2 regions of the Paenibacillus sp. FSL R7-277 genome follow, and region 2 is predicted to be linked to the other one. Evidence: riboswitches for the same ligand, from Rfam matches in the RefSeq annotation. Region 2 holds a riboswitch; the other holds the start of a gene.
What was found. Region 2 has a riboswitch for cyclic di-GMP ahead of C173_RS21205 (flagellar assembly protein A). Riboswitches for the same ligand answer to the same signal wherever they lie in the genome.
Positions count from the first base shown of each region.

Region 1: linked by a shared signal. The riboswitch ahead of C173_RS34065 (anti-repressor SinI family protein) and the one ahead of C173_RS21205 (flagellar assembly protein A) in region 2 are both predicted to bind cyclic di-GMP.

Region 1 covers NZ_ASPX01000119.1:94,431-103,393, reverse strand. The annotation lists gene odhB (2-oxoglutarate dehydrogenase complex dihydrolipoyllysine-residue succinyltransferase) at 1-832, opposite strand, end outside; gene C173_RS31295 (2-oxoglutarate dehydrogenase E1 component) at 892-3,759, opposite strand; cyclic di-GMP riboswitch class I at 4,254-4,357, shown strand; gene C173_RS34065 (anti-repressor SinI family protein) at 4,392-4,535, shown strand; gene C173_RS31290 (helix-turn-helix domain-containing protein) at 4,681-5,013, opposite strand; gene C173_RS31285 (TasA family protein) at 5,334-5,924, opposite strand; gene C173_RS31280 (TasA family protein) at 5,962-6,558, opposite strand; gene sipW (signal peptidase I SipW) at 6,658-7,260, opposite strand; gene C173_RS31270 (hypothetical protein) at 7,262-8,572, opposite strand.
Region 2 covers NZ_ASPX01000071.1:28,995-37,957, reverse strand. The annotation lists gene C173_RS21225 (ABC transporter permease) at 1-196, opposite strand, end outside; gene C173_RS21220 (ABC transporter ATP-binding protein) at 193-1,002, opposite strand; gene C173_RS21215 (ABC transporter substrate-binding protein) at 1,017-2,030, opposite strand; gene biuH (biuret amidohydrolase) at 2,056-2,739, opposite strand; cyclic di-GMP riboswitch class I at 3,244-3,336, shown strand; gene C173_RS21205 (flagellar assembly protein A) at 3,414-5,063, shown strand; gene C173_RS21200 (aldo/keto reductase) at 5,094-6,068, shown strand; gene hcp (hydroxylamine reductase) at 6,166-7,818, opposite strand; gene C173_RS21190 (Crp/Fnr family transcriptional regulator) at 7,950-8,654, shown strand; gene C173_RS21185 (aldehyde dehydrogenase) at 8,685-8,963, shown strand, end outside.

The DNA.
Region 1 (8,963 bases), on a different contig from region 2:
GCGCGCCGATGACGGCCTTGGTGAAGAAGGACATGAAGCCGAGTCCGACCTCGTGCTTCTCCTTGAAGGCATCCTTGCGGCGCTTGCGGATGTCGAGAATGGCCGTCATGTCCACCTCGTTGAAGGTGGTCAGCATCGCGGCCGTCTGCTGCGCTTCGACCAGGCGGCTGGCAATCGTCAGCCGCCGCCGCGACATGCGCTTGCGCTCGGTGGCTTTGCCGTCCTCGGCATGCGGCGCCTTGCCCGCTGCCTGCGGCGCGGGCTTCGCCGGCTCCGGCCGCACGGCCGCCGGAGCTGCTGGCGCAGCGGCCTGCGGCCCGGCTGCGCCATGACCATCCACATCGGCCTGACCGATCCGGCCGATAGGGTCGCGGGCACTGACCTCGCCGAGGTCGATGCCCCGCTCCCGCGCCAGCTTGCGCGCCCCCGGCGAAGCCAGGGCCGCAGTGCCTGCCGCCGCACCTTCGGCGGCGGCTGGAGCCGTTACCGCAGCGGCCGGTTCAGCCGCTGCGGCACTTGCGGCAGCAGCGGGCGCGCTGCCGCTCTGGGGAGCATTATCTGCTGCAGGCTTGCCCCCGCTGGCAGCACCTGCCCCGGCGGCGCTGCCGATGATGCCGATGGCTTCGCCTACGGCAACGTTCTCGCCCGCCTGGCGCAGGATGGAGGAGATGACGCCGTCCTCCTCCGCACTGATCTCGAGATTGACCTTGTCGGTCTCAAGCTCGGCAAGCACATCTCCCTGGCCGACAGTGTCGCCTTCTTTAACCAGCCATTTGTAGATCGTTCCTTCGGAAATCGATTCGCCCAAATCGGGTACTTTTATCTCGGACACAGGCCGTACCTCCCCAAATATAGTGGTGTGCGTGATATCGGATGACCGCCTTGCTGTGCTCAGGAAGACGGTACAGTTGCTTGCACTGCAGCATTCAATTTCAGGGCTTCCCGGACAATGCGCCGCTGCTCGAAGCTGTGGACATCTGCGTAGCCGCTGGCCGGACTGGAACGGTCCGGACGGCCGATATACTGGACAGTGACCTTCTGCGGTGCGATGGCGCGCAGTCGGGATTCGGCATACGTCCACCCGCCCATATTCTTCGGTTCTTCCTGCACCCAGACGATCTCCTCCAGAGAGCTGAAGCTGCTAAGGTGAGCGCCAAGCTCGCGTTCCGGGAAAGGATAGAGCTGTTCCATGCGCAAAATGTGCAGCCAGGAGAAGTCCTGTCCGCGCGTTGCCTCCAGCTCCGTCTGCAGGTCGATGGCCACCTTGCCGCTGCATACCACGAGGCGCTTCACGGCTTCCGGCTTACTGCCGAGCAGCGGCTCGGGAAGAACCGGCTGGAAGGTGCCCGAAGCGAGATCCGCTCCGGCTGAGGTGCTGCGCGTGTTACGGATCAGGCTCTTCGGCGCCATGATCACCAGCGGCCGGGCATCCGGTTGTCCGCAGAGCGCGGCCTGACGGCGGAGCAGATGGAAATACTGCGCAGCGCTGGTCAGGTTGGCTACAGTCCAGTTCTCCTCGGCGGAGAGCTGGAGGAACCGTTCCATTCGGCCGCTGGAGTGCTCTGGTCCTTGGCCTTCATAGCCATGAGGCAGCAGGATCGTCAGATTGCTGCGCTGCGTCCACTTGGCACGGCCGGCGGAAATGAACTGGTCGATAATGACCTGAGCGGCATTGGCGAAGTCGCCATATTGAGCCTCCCAGATGACGAAGGTCTCCGGTGCGAACACGTTATAACCATATTCGAAGCCGAGGACAGAGGCCTCGGACAGCGGACTGTTGTAGACGCCGAATGAAGCGCTGGAATCACTCAGCTGATGCAGCGGAGAATAGAGTTCGCCGTTCTCGCTGTCATGCAGCACCAGATGGCGGTGGGCGAAGGTGCCGCGCTGTGAATCCTGTCCGCTGAGGCGGATCGGCGTGCCATCCTTCAGGATGGTAGCGAAGGCCAGTGTCTCTGCCAGTGCCCAGTCTACCCGCTCTCCGTCATTCAGCGCATCCTTGCGGCGCTGCAGAATCCGTTCCAGCTTCGGATAGACCTTGAAGCCCGCCGGTACGCGCAGCAGCTCGCGGTTAATTTCCTGCAGACCGGCCAGAGGGAAGGCTGTCGGACGCTGCTGGGGACTGCTGTTATCCAGCGCGACGGCGGTTTTGGACTCCGCATTCTTCTGCTTGCCTTCCTTCATCTGATCGAAGGCCTGCTGGAGGACGCTCTCCGCCTCGGCAATCATGTTCTTAAGATCATCGGCTGTGATTACCTTCTCGCGCTCCAGGCGTTCTGCATAAGCACGGTACACAGTAGGGTGGTTCCGCACTTTGCCGTACACAATCGGCTGGGTCGTCTCGGGATCATCCATTTCATTATGTCCGTGGCGGCGGTAGCCGATCAGATCAATCAGGAAGTCCTTCTTGAACATATGGCGGTAAGCGCTGGCCAGACGGACTGCGGCAATGCAGGCTTCCGGGTCATCGGCATTGACATGCACGATTGGAATCTCATACCCTTTGGCCAGGTCGCTGGCATAATGGGTGGAGCGGGAATCCTCGCTCTCGGTGGTGAAGCCGATCCGGTTATTGACGATAATATGCACGGTACCGCCATTCTGATAACCCTGCAATTTGCCGATATTAAGCGTCTCAGCGACAATACCTTCGCCAGGGAAGGCTGCATCGCCGTGCATCAGCACAGCCATAGCCTTGCTTGTGTTCAGCTTAGGCAGTCCCGGAGCGTTGCGTTCTTCCTGTGCGGCGCGTGTGAAGCCCTCGACGACAGGATTGACGAATTCAAGATGGCTCGGGTTATTGGCCAGCGTGATCCGGGTACGTACGGTCTCGCCTTCGCGGACGGCACGGTCAGCCCCGAGATGGTACTTCACATCACCGCTCCAGCCGTAGGTCACACCCATGGAGCCTTCCGAAGGGAACAGCTCTTTGTTCGGCGAATGATGGAACTCTGAGAAAATAATATCATAAGGCTTGCCCAGAATATGAGCCAGCACATTAAGTCTTCCGCGGTGGGCCATACCCATCAGGATATGCTCAGCGCCGTCATGCGCGGCAGCCCGCACAATCTCATCCAGCATCGGCACAAGGGCATCATTGCCCTCCAGGCTGAAGCGCTTTTGGCCGACGAAGGTCTTGTGCAGGAAGGTCTCGAAATGCTCCACCTGAACCAGCCGCTTCAGCAGCTCTTTGCGTTCTGTATTATTCAGCGGGGCAGGGGAGGTCATCGATTCCGCCTGGCTGTTGAGCCAGCGCAGCTCGCGTTCATCATGCACATGCCCGAATTCATAAGCAATGGTCTGTGTATAGGCCTGGCGCATTCTGTGGACGGCATCCATCGCGGTATGCACATCCGCAGGGGCATTATCCCAGATCAGCGAAGCGGGCAGGGCATTAAGATCCTCGCGGGTAAGCTCGTAGGTCTCCAGCTCCAGCCATTTGGCCATCGGGTTCGTGCTGCGTTCCAGCGGGTCAATGTCTGCGGCCATATGGCCATATATTCGAATATTGGCGATCAGCTTCGAGGCCTTGACAGCCTTCTTGAGCCACTCGGCATCTGCTGATACGGCAGGCCTTGGAGCCCTCTCGGCATCGGGTGCCAGTGGAGGGGGGCCGGATACGGTGAAGAGATCGCGGTAATGCTGTTCAACAGAAGAGGGGTCCTTGACAAATTGCTCATATCTTTCTTGGATGTAGCCCAGGTTGGGGCCGTAGTATTTGCTCCATACTGTGTCGTTATAGGGCTCTTTGACTGCCATGAATAGGTCCTCCTAACGGATAAACTCCACGCGAGGCATCCAGTGTGCCACTTGGCGGAGCTGCAAATGTTTGCGGTTTCATTCTCATCCTATTGTGCTACTTTCCGGCGGGGTAATCAATTCATACTTTCGGTCAATCCGTTCGCAATTTGGCATGATTCATTACAGTATTCATACGGAACTATCATAAATAGAAAAACTCATATAACAGTCCGTCATCCATACAAATGGGTAATTGTCTCTATACGATGTTGCGTGGTGCGGTAAGGCGGGGCGGATGGGGTTCCCTTTAGTATATTTAAACTATTAGCTAGTGTTTGAACTTGGAACTGGAAATATTTATACAAGCCGCTGGCAATTTCAGCTAAGTTTCCTCACATTTTTTAATAAAAAAATTCCAGAAAACGACACACTAATCGCACATGATCTTGTATAATGTTATTGCGGAGAACGGTTTCATCGATTCTTGCCAGATCCTTTCATGATGGAAAGGGTCCAGTAAAAGGTAAACCTGCCGAAAGACAGGGGCACAAAGTCTCGGATCTAAAGTAGAAATACTACAAAGTAGCAATACTACTATGATGGCCGGACTGCCTGGGGACGCGAAAATTCTAGGAGGAGATTTCTTGGATATGTCCAACCAGGGGAATGACGAGCTGCAGGCAGTAGATCTGGATTTAGAATGGGTGCACTTGCTGATGTCTGCCAAGCAGGCGGGGATCGCGGCGGAGGATATCCGCCGGTTTCTAAGTGAGAAGGCGCTCCAGGCGATGTAAGGGCGGTCATCATTGTTCGGATACATACAGAAAAGGCACAGCGTCCGGTACGCTGTGCCTTTTCTGTATGCCGCTTGAAAGGCTGCCTTCGCCGAAGGCGGCCTCCCTGCCGTGCGGAGTCTTCCCTGTGGCATATAATGCTCGTCTAGTTGTCCTTTTGTTCCATGCGCCATTTCTGGTAATCGAGGAATTCCTTGAATTCGCGTTTGCTTATACCGGAGGCCATGGCCTCCTGAACAAGCCGGAACCATTCCCCGTCCAGAGCCTGTTCTTCCGTCTCTGCCAGTCCGCCATACAACAGTGCATGAATGGATACCTGAAGCGCGTCAGCGATTTTTTCGATGAATTGAATGGAGGGGTTGGATTGAATGTTCCGTTCCACATTACTGAGGTATGATTTCGCCACATCAGCCTTATCGGCAAGCTCGGATAACGAATAGCCCTTCTCCAGCCGGAGTTTGTGGATGCGGCTTCCCATAGTATCTGACACGATTACAACGCCCTCCGTACTTTTTTTGGTGAAAAATAAGAAGTGATATGCTTCGCGCTATACATTCTCCTTATCTTTCTCGTTGAAACGGTACCGCCCGTTCAAAGGCCGGCAAAGCCGTTTTCTCTTGTCAGTATAACAAAAATCCGCAAAACGGACAAAAATCCTTGAACCCGGCAGCGGGGAAAAAGAAACGGCATACCCGGCCCGGATGGGGGAGGATATGCCGTCTTGATGGATTGCTGAAAGCTGCCTTCCTAATAAAAGGACGGCAAAGCCATTTTCACTTGTATAGGCTGGCCCCTGATCTACTTGGCTTCTCCCACTCCTTGAAGAGCATCGAAGGTCCAGTTCAGAGCTAAGCCGTCACCCTGGAAAATGTTCTGATCGAGCGTGTTGTCTACGAATTCGAAGGCGATCTTGAAGGTCTTGGACCCGGCGGCGGCAATCCCTCCTGGCAGTACACCTGCTGCTACGAGATCGTAGCTGGGGGTGTTTTTTAGATCCTTCAGGGAGATCTCGGACAGCACATGACCGCTTAGTGAACCGCCGGTGTACGTATTATCCAGGAGCTTGACCTTGAAGTGGTCTCCGAGATCCTGGCCCGCGTTATCGCCCTTGGCATCGGTCACGGTGTAAGTGGTGGCAAGCTTGAGGAATTTGATATCCAGTGTGCCGTCATTGGACAAGGTGAAGGTGCGGACGGTGTAGTCTCCCGGCTTCAGATTCGTCAGCGCTACCGGAGTATTGAAGGAAGAGCCGAGCTTCAGCGTACCCGCTGCGAAGGTTGCCGTGCTGGTAGCTGTGGAGCTGAAGTAAGCGAAGGTGCCCCCGCCGATTAAAGACAAGCCCAGTGCTGCCGATGCTACGCCAAGACCCAATGTTTTTTTGATACCCATTATTTATTTCCTCCTCGAATGGTTTGTTTTTGTGGAATTATTTGAGCGTGCCTTTTTCCTGGTTGGCTTCAAAATTCAGAGTCAGTGCAAGCGTGTCGCCCTGATAATAGTTCTGCGGCTGGAGGGTCTCCTTGAAGGCGAACTGGATGGTCAGGTTATCCGAGGTGCCGGCTTTGATGCCGGACTTCTCTCCGCCTAAGATCGCTCCGAGAATTCCCCGGGCCACCAGATCGGGACTCTCCTGCTCCAGATCGGCCAGCGAGATGACCAGGAGCGGCGATTCCTTCTTATCCTTGTTCACGAGGAAGGTCACAATAATATCATCCTTGAAATTATGGGAGCCGTTGTCTCCCTGGGCGTCTGTAATGGCCGATGAGGTGCGCAGTACCACTTTGGGAATATTGAGCGTCCCGTCATTTTTGAGCTTGAAGTCCCGTAAGACGGTATCGCCCGGCTTGAGATTGCTGAGATTAACAATGACGGAGGGATCAGATTGTAATGATAGGGTTCCGTTGTTAAAAGAAGCTGAGGAAGTAGAAGTGCTGCTGAAGTAAGCGAAGGTGCCTCCGCCGACCAGGGTTAAGCCTAATGCTGCCGATACAACGCCGAGACCTAATGTTTTTTTGACGTTCATTTGTTCATCCCTCTCTTATGAGTCTGCTTTGTGCATAGCCGGTGCTTCCGGCAAGCTGTATTGTGGCTCCGCGTTTCGTAAACGGGAGAGGACAATTGATCATTGTACGAGATCAGTCAGAGTATCCGGCCCGCCGCTGCTGGCTGCGGATGACGGGGCATTCTTCTTTTCCAGTGCCGCAACGGCCTTCCAGGAAGAATACAGCGCGTAGAGAAGCAGGAGCAGTCCGGGAATAATCATCAGCACTACGCTTCCGGCTTTGGAGACTGCGAAGCTCATGGCATAGCCCACATAGGGGACGGTCACGCCGGTGTACTCACCTACCACATTCGTGGAACTGACGGCTGCGGTGTCGGCTGAATCATTATTGTCGCCCTTGGTGGTGTAGCTGGCTTCCCCCAGAGCACTGTTCAGCTCGGCAGCGACCACGCGGTGGGTAATCAGGATATTATCGGGATTCAGAAAAGTGATCACATCGCCCTTCTGGAACCGGGTCATGTCCCCGCCCGGCTTAATGGCCACAATGGAACCGGTCTGGATGCCGGGCTCCATGGAGCCGGATAATACCGTCTTGATCTGGTAGCCGAAGAAGGAGGGCTCGCCGCCGGAGGCTTTGGAGATGACAACGGCTGTGATTAGCACCAGGAACACTATAAGAATCAGAGTGGAAATTATCGTATTGACTATTTTTCGGATGCGCATCTTATTCGCCGCCTTTGCTGGGTTCAGATTGTGGAGCCGGTGTAGCTGTAGGAGCAGGCTGCGCGCCGTCCATTACAGTGCCTGGAATTACGCTGCCGGGTAATGGATCTGGAGTTGCTTCCGGTAAAACAATCTCAGTCGCCGGAGTGGCAGTGGGAATAACCTCTGCTGCTGCTGAAGCTGTGGGGACTGGATTGTCCTCTACAGGCGCTGCGGGAGCAGGCTCCTCTCCCGGCTGGCTTTTGTCAGGAAGACTGGTTGCGGCCGGCTGGTTCTGTGCTTGTTCATGCTCCAGCTTCAGCGCTTCGTCAGCAGCCTTCTGCTTCTCTATGGCGAGCCGCTGGGCTTCCTCCGCTCTGGCTTTATCGGCCTTTTCAAGCGCCAGGCGTTCCTCTTCCTCTTGCTGTGCCTTCGCTTTGTCCTCAAGGGTTGTTTTGGCTTCAGCGATTTCTGTGAGCCGCTCCTGTAAGGTATGGATTGTGGAGAACAGGGTATCCTTGGACGCCGTTAATTCGGTATTCAACTGCTCATACGTGGCCAGCAGCGCGGGGGATACCTGCGAATCTGCTTGGTAGGCGCTGGTTACGAATGAGAGGATAGGCTCTTCAGCAGGGAAGCTGTAGTCATCCTGCCGGAGCAAGACGCGGTCCGGATTGCCGGTGGGCAAGGATCCGCCGATATCATGAATCGAGCCAAGATACTGCACAATTCCGCTTAACGTCTCTGCCAGCGATTCCGACAGAATCCCGCTTTGATGAAGGCTCTCTTGAATCTGGTCGAAGAACTGGGCATCACGGATTTCCAGACAGTTAGGATCGAGGTTCTCCATATATCCTCCAAGCTTGTGCAGAATGGCCGCTGCATTGCCAATTTCCTGCAGAATGTGTTGCCAGACCATCCCATTGAAGCTCAGCTGCTTCTCCAGCAGGTCGATCTCGCTGCCAGCTTGAGTGAGCTCGGACGAGAGTTCGTCCGCAGCCTGATCCAGCTCTGCAAGCGACAGCTCTCCGGCAGCGACTGAGGTGTTATACACTCCGCTGATGCTGTGGCTGCCAAGGGAAGCTTTCAGCTCTATGACGGTGTTTAGATGCCCGCTGAATTCCGACAACAACTGCTCAATCTGACCCGGGAAAACTGAACACAGCCCGATGGAGCTGATCTGTTCCTGGGAGGTGTTGAACTCTCCATAGGTGCTGCCGATCTGGCCTGAGGTGTACATCAGGAGCACAGATACGGCCATACCCGATTGCAGAATCCGCAGGCCGAGCTTCCTGGTTTTCCGTTTGCGCCGCTTGGCAGATCTGGGGTACATAGCTAAGCCCCTCTCGAGTTACTAATGAAAAATTCGTTATATTCGTTCTTAATAAAGAACGATATCGTAAGCAAATCATACACTGTGCTGCTCAGAAAAGAAAAATGTTATTTTCAGCGGAATGTTCGCAATAAAGTACGAAATGTATGAGATATCTCGATTTATCTGACGATCTCGCTGTTTTTCACAAATGTTCTTTATAAAGAACGGTAGGCGGGCGTGGCTGGTGGGAGCGGAGAAAGGTGAGGGGGAGACGAGGGGGAGGTAAAGTGCATAGGAGTTATCCGCTGATAGTGGGCGGGAGGTGGAAATGAGGGGCATAAGTGCCCCTGAATGGGGCAAAAGTGGGCGGCGAACGGGAATGAGGGGCATTAGTGCCCCTGAATGGGGC
Region 2 (8,963 bases):
TGAACCCGGTCAGCGCTTCGCCCAGCGTAACCAGCGTATGCGACCACAGCGAGCCATTGATAGCCGAGACTACCTGCGTAGGCGCAGGTAGAAGATACATCGGAACCGACAGGAGACGTACAGCCAACTCCCACAGCAGCAGGAAGCCGAGCGCAAACGTGACCGGGTACAGGGTGTCTTTGATTTTGACCGTCATAGATGCTTCACCCGCTTTCTCAGTTCCTTGACAATCCGGTGAAATTCCGGCAGCTCCTCCATGCCCGCCTCACGCGGGGAGGGCAGCGTCACCGGAATGATATCCGTCACACCGGCAGGCCGGGGAGACATCATCACGACCCGGTCCGACAGCAGCGCGGATTCATGGATCGAATGGGTGACCATCACAATGCTGCTTAGACTGGTCTCCGGGCTCTCCCATAGCCGCAGCAGCTCGAAATTCAGCTTCTCACGCGTCAGCTCATCCAGTGCGCCGAACGGCTCATCCATCAGCAGCACCGTCGGATCAGCCGCCAGAGCTCGGGCAATCGCTGCCCGCTGCTGCATCCCGCCGCTGAGCTGATGCGGGAAGTGGTTCAGATAATCCTGGAGGCCGACCAGGCTCAGGGCACTTTCTGCTTTTTCACGTGCCTCGGCTTTGCTGAACTTCTTCTTCTCGCCCAGCTCCAGCGGCAGCATGACATTCTGCAGCGCGCTGAGCCACGGCATCAGGACCGGCTTCTGGAAGACCATGCCCAGGGACAGATCAGGTGAAGCATACGCCACCTCTCCACCGGCCTCCGGGCTTAACAGCCGCAGCATCAACCGGAGTGTTGTGGATTTCCCGCAGCCGCTTGGTCCAAGAATCGAAATGAACTCATTGCGGTATACATCAAGGCTGACCTGATCCAGCACAGGCACGTTGCCGAAAGAAAGAGAGCAATTGCGCAGGGAGAGCATGGTTTCCCGGGTACCGGGATGCCGCGCGGCGGCAGCATCCAGCTGTTCTTTGATCGCTGTTGTCATTATCGGGTCCCTCCTTATTTCAAAAACTCGTTGGTGAACAATCCGCCGATGTCCTGTTCCTTTTTCACAAATCCCAGCTCGACCAGATTCTTCTGCAATGTCTCCCAAGATGCCTCGTCCATTGAGCCCAGCGGGAGCTTCTCCGGATCCAGCAGCGGAATGCTGGCCTTCATCATATTGACCTCATGCTTCAGATCCAGCTTCTCGCCATACTTCAGACCGAATTCCGCCGCTTCCTCCGGATGCTTTACTGCATAATCCCAGCCCTGCATAGACGCCTGCACGAAGCTTGCGACCATCTCCGGGTCCTTCTTGATGATAGACTCCGTAGTGAACAAGGTATCAGCATAGAAATTGATGCCATAGTCGTTCGGGTCGATAATATTCACTTCCTTGCCCTGCTCCTCTACAGCCAGCACTTCATTAATGACATATCCGGGCCAGGCCTTGACCTGACCGGTTAACAGCGGACTCAGATCATATTTGACCGGCATCTCTTCGATTTGCGAAGGGTCGATACCCGCGCTTTTCTCCATGGCCCGGAAGGTCAGCTCTTCGTTGCCGCCCAGCTTAATGCCCACCTTTTGCCCGACCAGATCCTCCATCGTCTTGATCCCTGACTCTTTGAGCGTGAACATGACGAACGGGGTTTTGCGGTAGATCGCGGACAACGCTTTGACCGGGACGCCTTTCTCTCTGGCGATGACGATCTGGTCGGCACCGGTAACTCCGAACTCCTCACTGCCGGAAGCTACCATCTGCACAGCCGGGAAATCCGAGCCCCCCGGGCGGATCTCAACATCCAGCCCCGCTTCTTTATAGAAGCCTTTTTCCACTGCGGTATAAAAGCCGGCAAACTGCGCCTGGTGAATCCACTTCAGCCGGAGCACCACCTTTTTCAGCTCGCCCGAGCCTTCCGCTCCCTGGCCTTCAGCCTTCCCGGCTTCCGTATTGTTACCGCAGGCGGTCAGGAGCAGCATTAGCGAGGTTAACAGCATCAGCGCTTTTGTTCTGGACTTGTTCCACATGGTTATTCCCCCGTTTATGAATGATTTAGTATTGCTCCAGCGCCTTCAGCACCGCTTGTGAATCACTTACACTGCCGAACACTCCGCCCTGCATTTGAACCATACTCAGCGCCGCCAGGTGATTCGCTTCATCCGTCGCTCCTGTACAATCTGCAAGGATCAGACACTCGTACCCGCGGTCATTGGCTTCCCGCATCGTGGTGTGTACACAGACATCGGTAGTAATACCGGTCAGAATCAGATGGGTAATTCCTTTATTCTTCAGGATCAGGTCCAGGTCTGTTGCGTAAAAGCTCCCTTTGCCCGGCTTGTCTATAATGTACTCTCCGTGGGCAGGCGCCAGCTCATCAATGATCTGCCAGCCGCGCTCCCCCCGCACGAGGATTCGTCCCGCCGGTCCTTCGGAGCCGATCTCGGCCCCGATCTGGCGGCTGCGCCACCGCTTGTTCGCCGGCAGATCCGACAGATCCGGCTTATGCCCCTCGCGGGTATGGATCACGGTGAAGCCTTCGATGTCCCGGATACGGGCCAGCAGCCGCTGAATGGGCTGGATCGCCCTCGCTGTTAATGAGAGGTCATAACCCATTCTCTCGACGTAACCGCCCTTGCCGCAAAAATCCGTCTGCATGTCGATAATCATCAGCGCTGTCTTCGCCGGGTCCACAGCCCCGTCATAAGGCCAGATGTAAGGTGTTGCTGCAATCTGCATGGTTTATGCTCCTCTCCTGATGTCGCTATCTCTATTAATGTTATATTAGTTAACATTAATTCGCGTTTCCTTGGTATGAGTTAGATTATATTACAATGAATTTGCGATGTCTTCGGTTTTATTACGAAATAATACACTGAATGTTTGTGTTTATTTACACAGTTAACATATACATAACATTAACACTCGCAAAATCGCTTATCAAAAAAGAACACTCCGATTCTTACCAAGCCCAGGGTGTCCCAACAGTTGAATGCTCATACTTTCCTCCCCCTGCCTCTTCCATAAGCTGTAAGCGCTGGGAAACCAGTTTTTTTGTCGAAATAGAGCTGCATATTTCGAGTTTTTTGATAAATAGGCATAATATAGTTGAAAAATAGCTCTTTAAGTACTAGAATTAAGCTTGTTTGCAGAAGTTAATGACGCGTAAGAACTATTTATGACTCTTTTTGTCGATTACAGTCGACCATAACTCCCACCTCTACAGGATGTATATCATTGATCTATTTCTAAAGGCAAACTTCCCGAAAGGGCAGGACGCAAAGCTATGGGCCTAAGAACGCCGGAATCTGCGTTTACGGTTGCCAGGCTGCCAATAGAGACCACTTAAGCCAGCTATTCAGGAGGGAAAGCCTCCCAGGCTTGATGATGTTCTTTTTCTGTACGAATTGCCATTGATCATACGAAAAAGTGAGGTTACAACCATGCCGCAGCAGGATATCGAACCAAGCCGATATGAATTCGTAGAGTCCCTGATGCTCGAACGTAAAGGTCTCCTGGATTCATTCTCTGTGGAGGGCCGAGCTTCTGACGGGACAACTGGAGATAAGAATGGAATTATCCTCGTGCAGGACAACCAGATATTCATTACTCCCCCGCTCCCCGGAGGTGCTCCCGCCCGCATTTCTGCGGTCCACCCTGTTGTCCTGAAGATCAACTGGAAGACCGTTACAGAGCCGACCGAGGTGACCAGGGCGGATTATATCACTTGGGAGATCTGTGAGAAGCCGCAATATGAAATTACCGTATCGCCTGACAAGCTCAAGGTCCACTTCACTTTATACCGTGCAGAGAAGTACGCCTGGAATCTGGTCAACTGCCCCGCCGCCTTCGAAGCGGTCGTCCGTGCCCAGCCCAATCCGGCGATGCTGCTGTCCACGCTCACCATAGAACAGATTATCGCCTCACTGGACAACCGTTTTATTCTGCGCAACCTGAACATTCCCGCCCTGTACGCGGAGCTTACGAACCCTACATATCTCCCCGTATGCATCGCTGAAGGCAGAGCCCCGCTGCCCGGCAAGGAAGCCCGGCTGGAATTCCTGCTGCCTGAGCATACACTGGAGGGGAACCGGATGCTTCAGGGACAGGGAGCCCGGGGTCAGAAGCCTGCGGAACCCTTGGAGTATCTCCGTTTCCCGGGAGCCCCCTTTGCCTTTGCAGGCGAAGTCTTCGCCCGCAAGCTGCCGCCGGAAGAAGGCATTCCCGGCCTCGACACAGACGGAAGGGTCCTGCCCCCTCCCCCGCCGCAGGATATCTACTTTGCTGCCGGTAATCATGCCAAGCTCCTTCCCTGTGGCAATATCGTAGCCCGGCACACCGGCAGGCCCCGTATCTGCGGAGGAAGCGGCAGCGTCCGGATATGTGACTTCCCTCCGGTCAGTCTTCTGGCCAGAGAGATGACAGATCCTGCGGGCGATGTTATGTTCGCAGGTGACATCATTGTACCGGGAGATCTGGAAGGACCTGTACGAATTGAAGCCCTCGGGAATGTGTACGTCTATGGCGATATCCGCCAATCTACAATTATAGCCACCGGCAGTATTTACGTTAGCGGCCAGGTCACCGGCAGCGGCCTGTACGCCGGACACGCCGGGGTAATGCAGCATCGTCTGCACAGCCTCGCATGCCTGCTGCGGACAGAGACGGACGGACTGCTTGAGGCAGCGCGCCAGCTGGCCAAGAATGTGGAATCCCGCCAGCAATCCGTGAATTACGGCCTGGTAGTCATGCTGCTGCTGGAGGATAAATACAGCCACTTGGGCAGCCTGATCCGTGATCTTCAGGCTGCGCTAAGCCGTATGAACGGGGCGTTCGGCTCCGGCACGGACCAGCTCTGGCAGATGCTTGAGGTATTCGCCCATCCGGGACAATTCACCGGGTACATCACGGACAGTGTCCTAAGCCGCTTCTCCAGGCTGCTGCTTAAGCTGGGTGAGGAGATTGAGCTGCTCCAGGAGGAGCATGCGGTGATTAATCTCGCCCGGTCACAGGACAGCCGCCTGGAGTCCGGCGGCAAGCTGCTTGTGCGTGATTCCTGCTAAGACTACTACTATATAAGGAGAAGTGAGAGCGTGCGATATAACCGTCTGGGCAATAGCGGCCTGCAGGTGTCCGCCCTGGGTCTTGGAACCAATTCCTTCGGCAAACGGGCAGATCAGGAAACCTCGGTCCGCATTCTGCACACCGCTATGGATCAGGGCATCAATTTCATCGATACCGCCAATATCTATGCCGGATCTGAATCGGAGCGGATCATCGGCCTTGCGCTTGAAGGCAAACGCCATAACGCAGTGCTGGCGACCAAAGCCGGATTGCCGAAGCATGAGGGACCCGGCGGCAGCGGCTCTTCGCGCCATCATCTGATGCAGGAGCTGGAGGGCAGCCTGCGCCGGCTGAAGACCGACTATGTGGATCTGTATCAGATTCACACCTTCGATCCCTACACACCGCTGGAGGAAACGCTGCGTACGCTGGATGATCTGATCTCCGCAGGCAAGGTGCGCTATATCGGAGCCTCCAATTATGCCGCCTGGGAGTTGATGAAGGCGCTTGGAATCAGCGAAGCCCGTAACTGGGCGAAATACATCTCTATCCAGTGCAGCTATTCGCTGGCTGACCGCACGCCCGAAGCGGAGCTGCTTCCGCTCTGCCTGGATCAGGGTCTGGGCATCATCCCGTACTTCCCTCTGGCGGGCGGCATTCTTACCGGCAAATATACTGGCAGCAGCAAGGTCCCTGCCGGCTCCAGAGCAGAGACCGATCCGAACTTCCGCCGCTTCCTTACCCCGGAGCGCATCTCGCTCGGGGAGCAGGTTCAGGCCATTGCGGAGCGACTGGGCACCTCACCTGCAGCTCTATCCCTGGCTTGGCTGATGAACCGGCCCGCCGTCTCCACGGTGATTGTCGGTGCAACTACAGTAGAGCAGGTACAACATAATCTGCAGAGTCTCTCCGCTTCAACGGATGCGGGAATACTTGAGCAGCTTGACCAGGCCAGCGCCGCCTTCCGCACCAGCGAGCCGTTTGCAGTCTACCGGCTGCCGTAAGCGCTGACGGTGACGTTCATATTCATATACAAAAGCGAGCCCCCTTATACGGAGACTCGCTTTTGTGTATTTTGGCTAATGCTGAAGCTGTATTGTATTATACCGCAGCAATAAACCGCTCCATGTCTTCCTGTACGGTAGTAATACCGCCGATACCGAAGGTATCTACCAGAACCTTAGCTACATTAGGCGACAGGAAGGCCGGAAGTGTAGGACCCAGGTGAATGTTCTTCACGCCCAGATGCAGCAGCGCCAGCAGTACAATCACCGCTTTTTGCTCATACCAGGCAATGTTATAGGAGATCGGAAGATCGTTGATGTCTGCAAGACCGAACACTTCCTTCAGCTTAAGCGCTATAACCACAAGAGAATAGGAGTCATTGCACTGGCCGGCATCAAGCACGCGGGGAATTCCGCCGATATCGCCAAGCGCCAGCTTGTTATATTTGTATTTGGCACAGCCGGCGGTCAGGATCACCGTATCACTCGGCAGCTCTGCTGCGAAGTCGGTGTAATAATTCCGGCTCTTCATCCGCCCGTCGCAGCCGGCCATGACGAAGAATTGCTTGATGGCGCCGCTCTCTACCGCTCCAACCACCTGATCCGCGACATTCATTACAGCCGCATGCGCGAAGCCGCCGATAATCTCGCCTGTCTCAATCTCCACCGGAGCGCTGCAGCTCTTGGCCTGCTCAATCAGCGCCGAGAAATCCTTCTCTCCGTCCGCGCCTGCCGCGATATGCTGAATTCCCGGATACCCGGTGTTGCCTGTCGTGTACAGCCGGTCTTTGTAGCTGTCCTTCGGCGGCACAATACAGTTCGTAGTCATCAGAATCGGACCATTGAAGCTGGCAAATTCCTCATTCTGCTTCCACCATGCATTGCCGTAGTTGCCTACGAAGTGGCTATACTTCTTGAAGGCCGGATAGTAGTGGGCCGGCAGCATCTCACTGTGCGTATACACATCCACTCCGGTACCCTCGGTCTGCTTCAACAGCGCCTCCATATCCTTGAGGTCATGACCGCTGATCAGAATACCAGGGTTCGTGCCTACCCCAATATTGACTGTGGTAATCTCCGGATTGCCGTAGGCTGCGGTGTTCGCACGGTCAAGCAGCGCCATCACATCCACGCCGAACTTGCCGCATTCCAGCACCAGAGCCGTCAGCTCACCGCCGCTTAGATTGTCATCCAGTGCTGCAGCCAAGCCTTTCTCCATAAAAGCATGTGCTCCTGCTTCATAGAAGCCCAGTACCGCAGCATGCTCCATGTAAGCAGCCATTCCCTTCAGGCCATAGGTCAGCAGCTCGCGCAAGGAACGGATATCCTCATGCTCCGTAGCAAGCACACCGACGGTTGCCGCCTTGTCCATCAGCTCTTCATCAGTCACTGCATTCCAGTTCGCTGCGTCATGCTCCGACAAATAGGCCATCACTCCGGCATCAGCCACTCTGCTGCGCCACAGATCCCGCAGGGCCAGTCCTTCCCGGACCTTCGCGTTGAAATATTCCGGCACAAAGTTAGCATTGGTAATCGTAGCGAACAAGCTCTCTATGATAAATTTCTCCGTCACCGGATCAGTAATCCCCAGCTCACGCCCGCTGCGCGCGAAGATGGCGATGCCCTTGAGTGTATACACCAGAAGATCCTGCAGCTTAGCTACCTCACTGGTCTTGCCGCACACCCCCTGAATCGTACAACCCGTCCCCTTAGCTGCCTCCTGACACTGGAAACAAAACATTTCGCTCATTACCTGATCACTCCTTATCATTAATGGAATCGCTCTGTGCCTCGCCTTTACAGTTACCAATAATTGTAGTAGACTTTCGTCTATCAATCGGTAACGAATGTTACCAATCACAACACATCGGGAGGAAAAGTATGAGACCGGAGCCCGCTTCGCTGCAATCCTGCCTGCTATTTCGCGGAAAGTCCGCAGATGAGATCGAACAGCTGCTGCATACACTGGCTTACGCTGTCAGCTCCTACCATAAGAATGCGATTATTCTGGCAGAGGGTGATCCGGCGGACCGGCTTGGGATTCTGCTCTCCGGCCGCATTGAGGTGCAGAAGACACACCCTACCGGCAGCAGTGTAACCATCGCCCACCTGAAGGAAGGGCAGACCATAGGCGAAGCTGTATTATTCCGCAGGAATAACACCGTGCCCGCCACCGTCACGGCCACAGGCCCCTGCAAGGTGATGTTCATCAGCAAGCAGGAGCTGCTGAGATTATTCGCGGCCGACACCGATATCCTTACCCGCTTCATCGAGAATCTGTCCGAGCGGCTGGTGCTCGTGAACCGGAAGATCGAGAACCTGTCCGCCGGACCGCTGCGCCGCCGTATCGTAGACTTCCTGCTGGAGCAGGGAGAGCAGCAGGAGTCCGATCGGCTGAAGCTCCCCTTCAGCCGGAAGGAATGGGCTGAACATATGAATACCGCCCGCCCTTCCTTGTCACGGGAGCTGGGATTCCTGCGCGACCAGGGCTGGATCGAATTCAAGGGCAATGAAATCACCCTGCTGAACCGGAGCCGGATGCATGATTACATCCAGACTCTGCCCTCTTCGGCAGGCAATCTATAGGAACCGCAAATCACCAAGGAGGATACAAGCATGCCACTATACACTGCACAACAGATCGACCGGCTGCTGGCTGAGCACAGACAATGGTTCACCGGCGGAGTCACGAGAACCCCCGGCTTCCGGCTGGAGCAGCTTCAGAAGCTGAAGGAGGCCATCTCACGCAATGAAGCCCGGATTATCGCTGCACTGAACCAGGATCTGCATAAAAGCGAATTCGAGGCTTACGCCACAGAGATCGGATTCACGCTGGACAGCATCGGCTATATGATGAAGCATCTACGGCGCTGGATGAAGCCGGTGAAGGTAGGC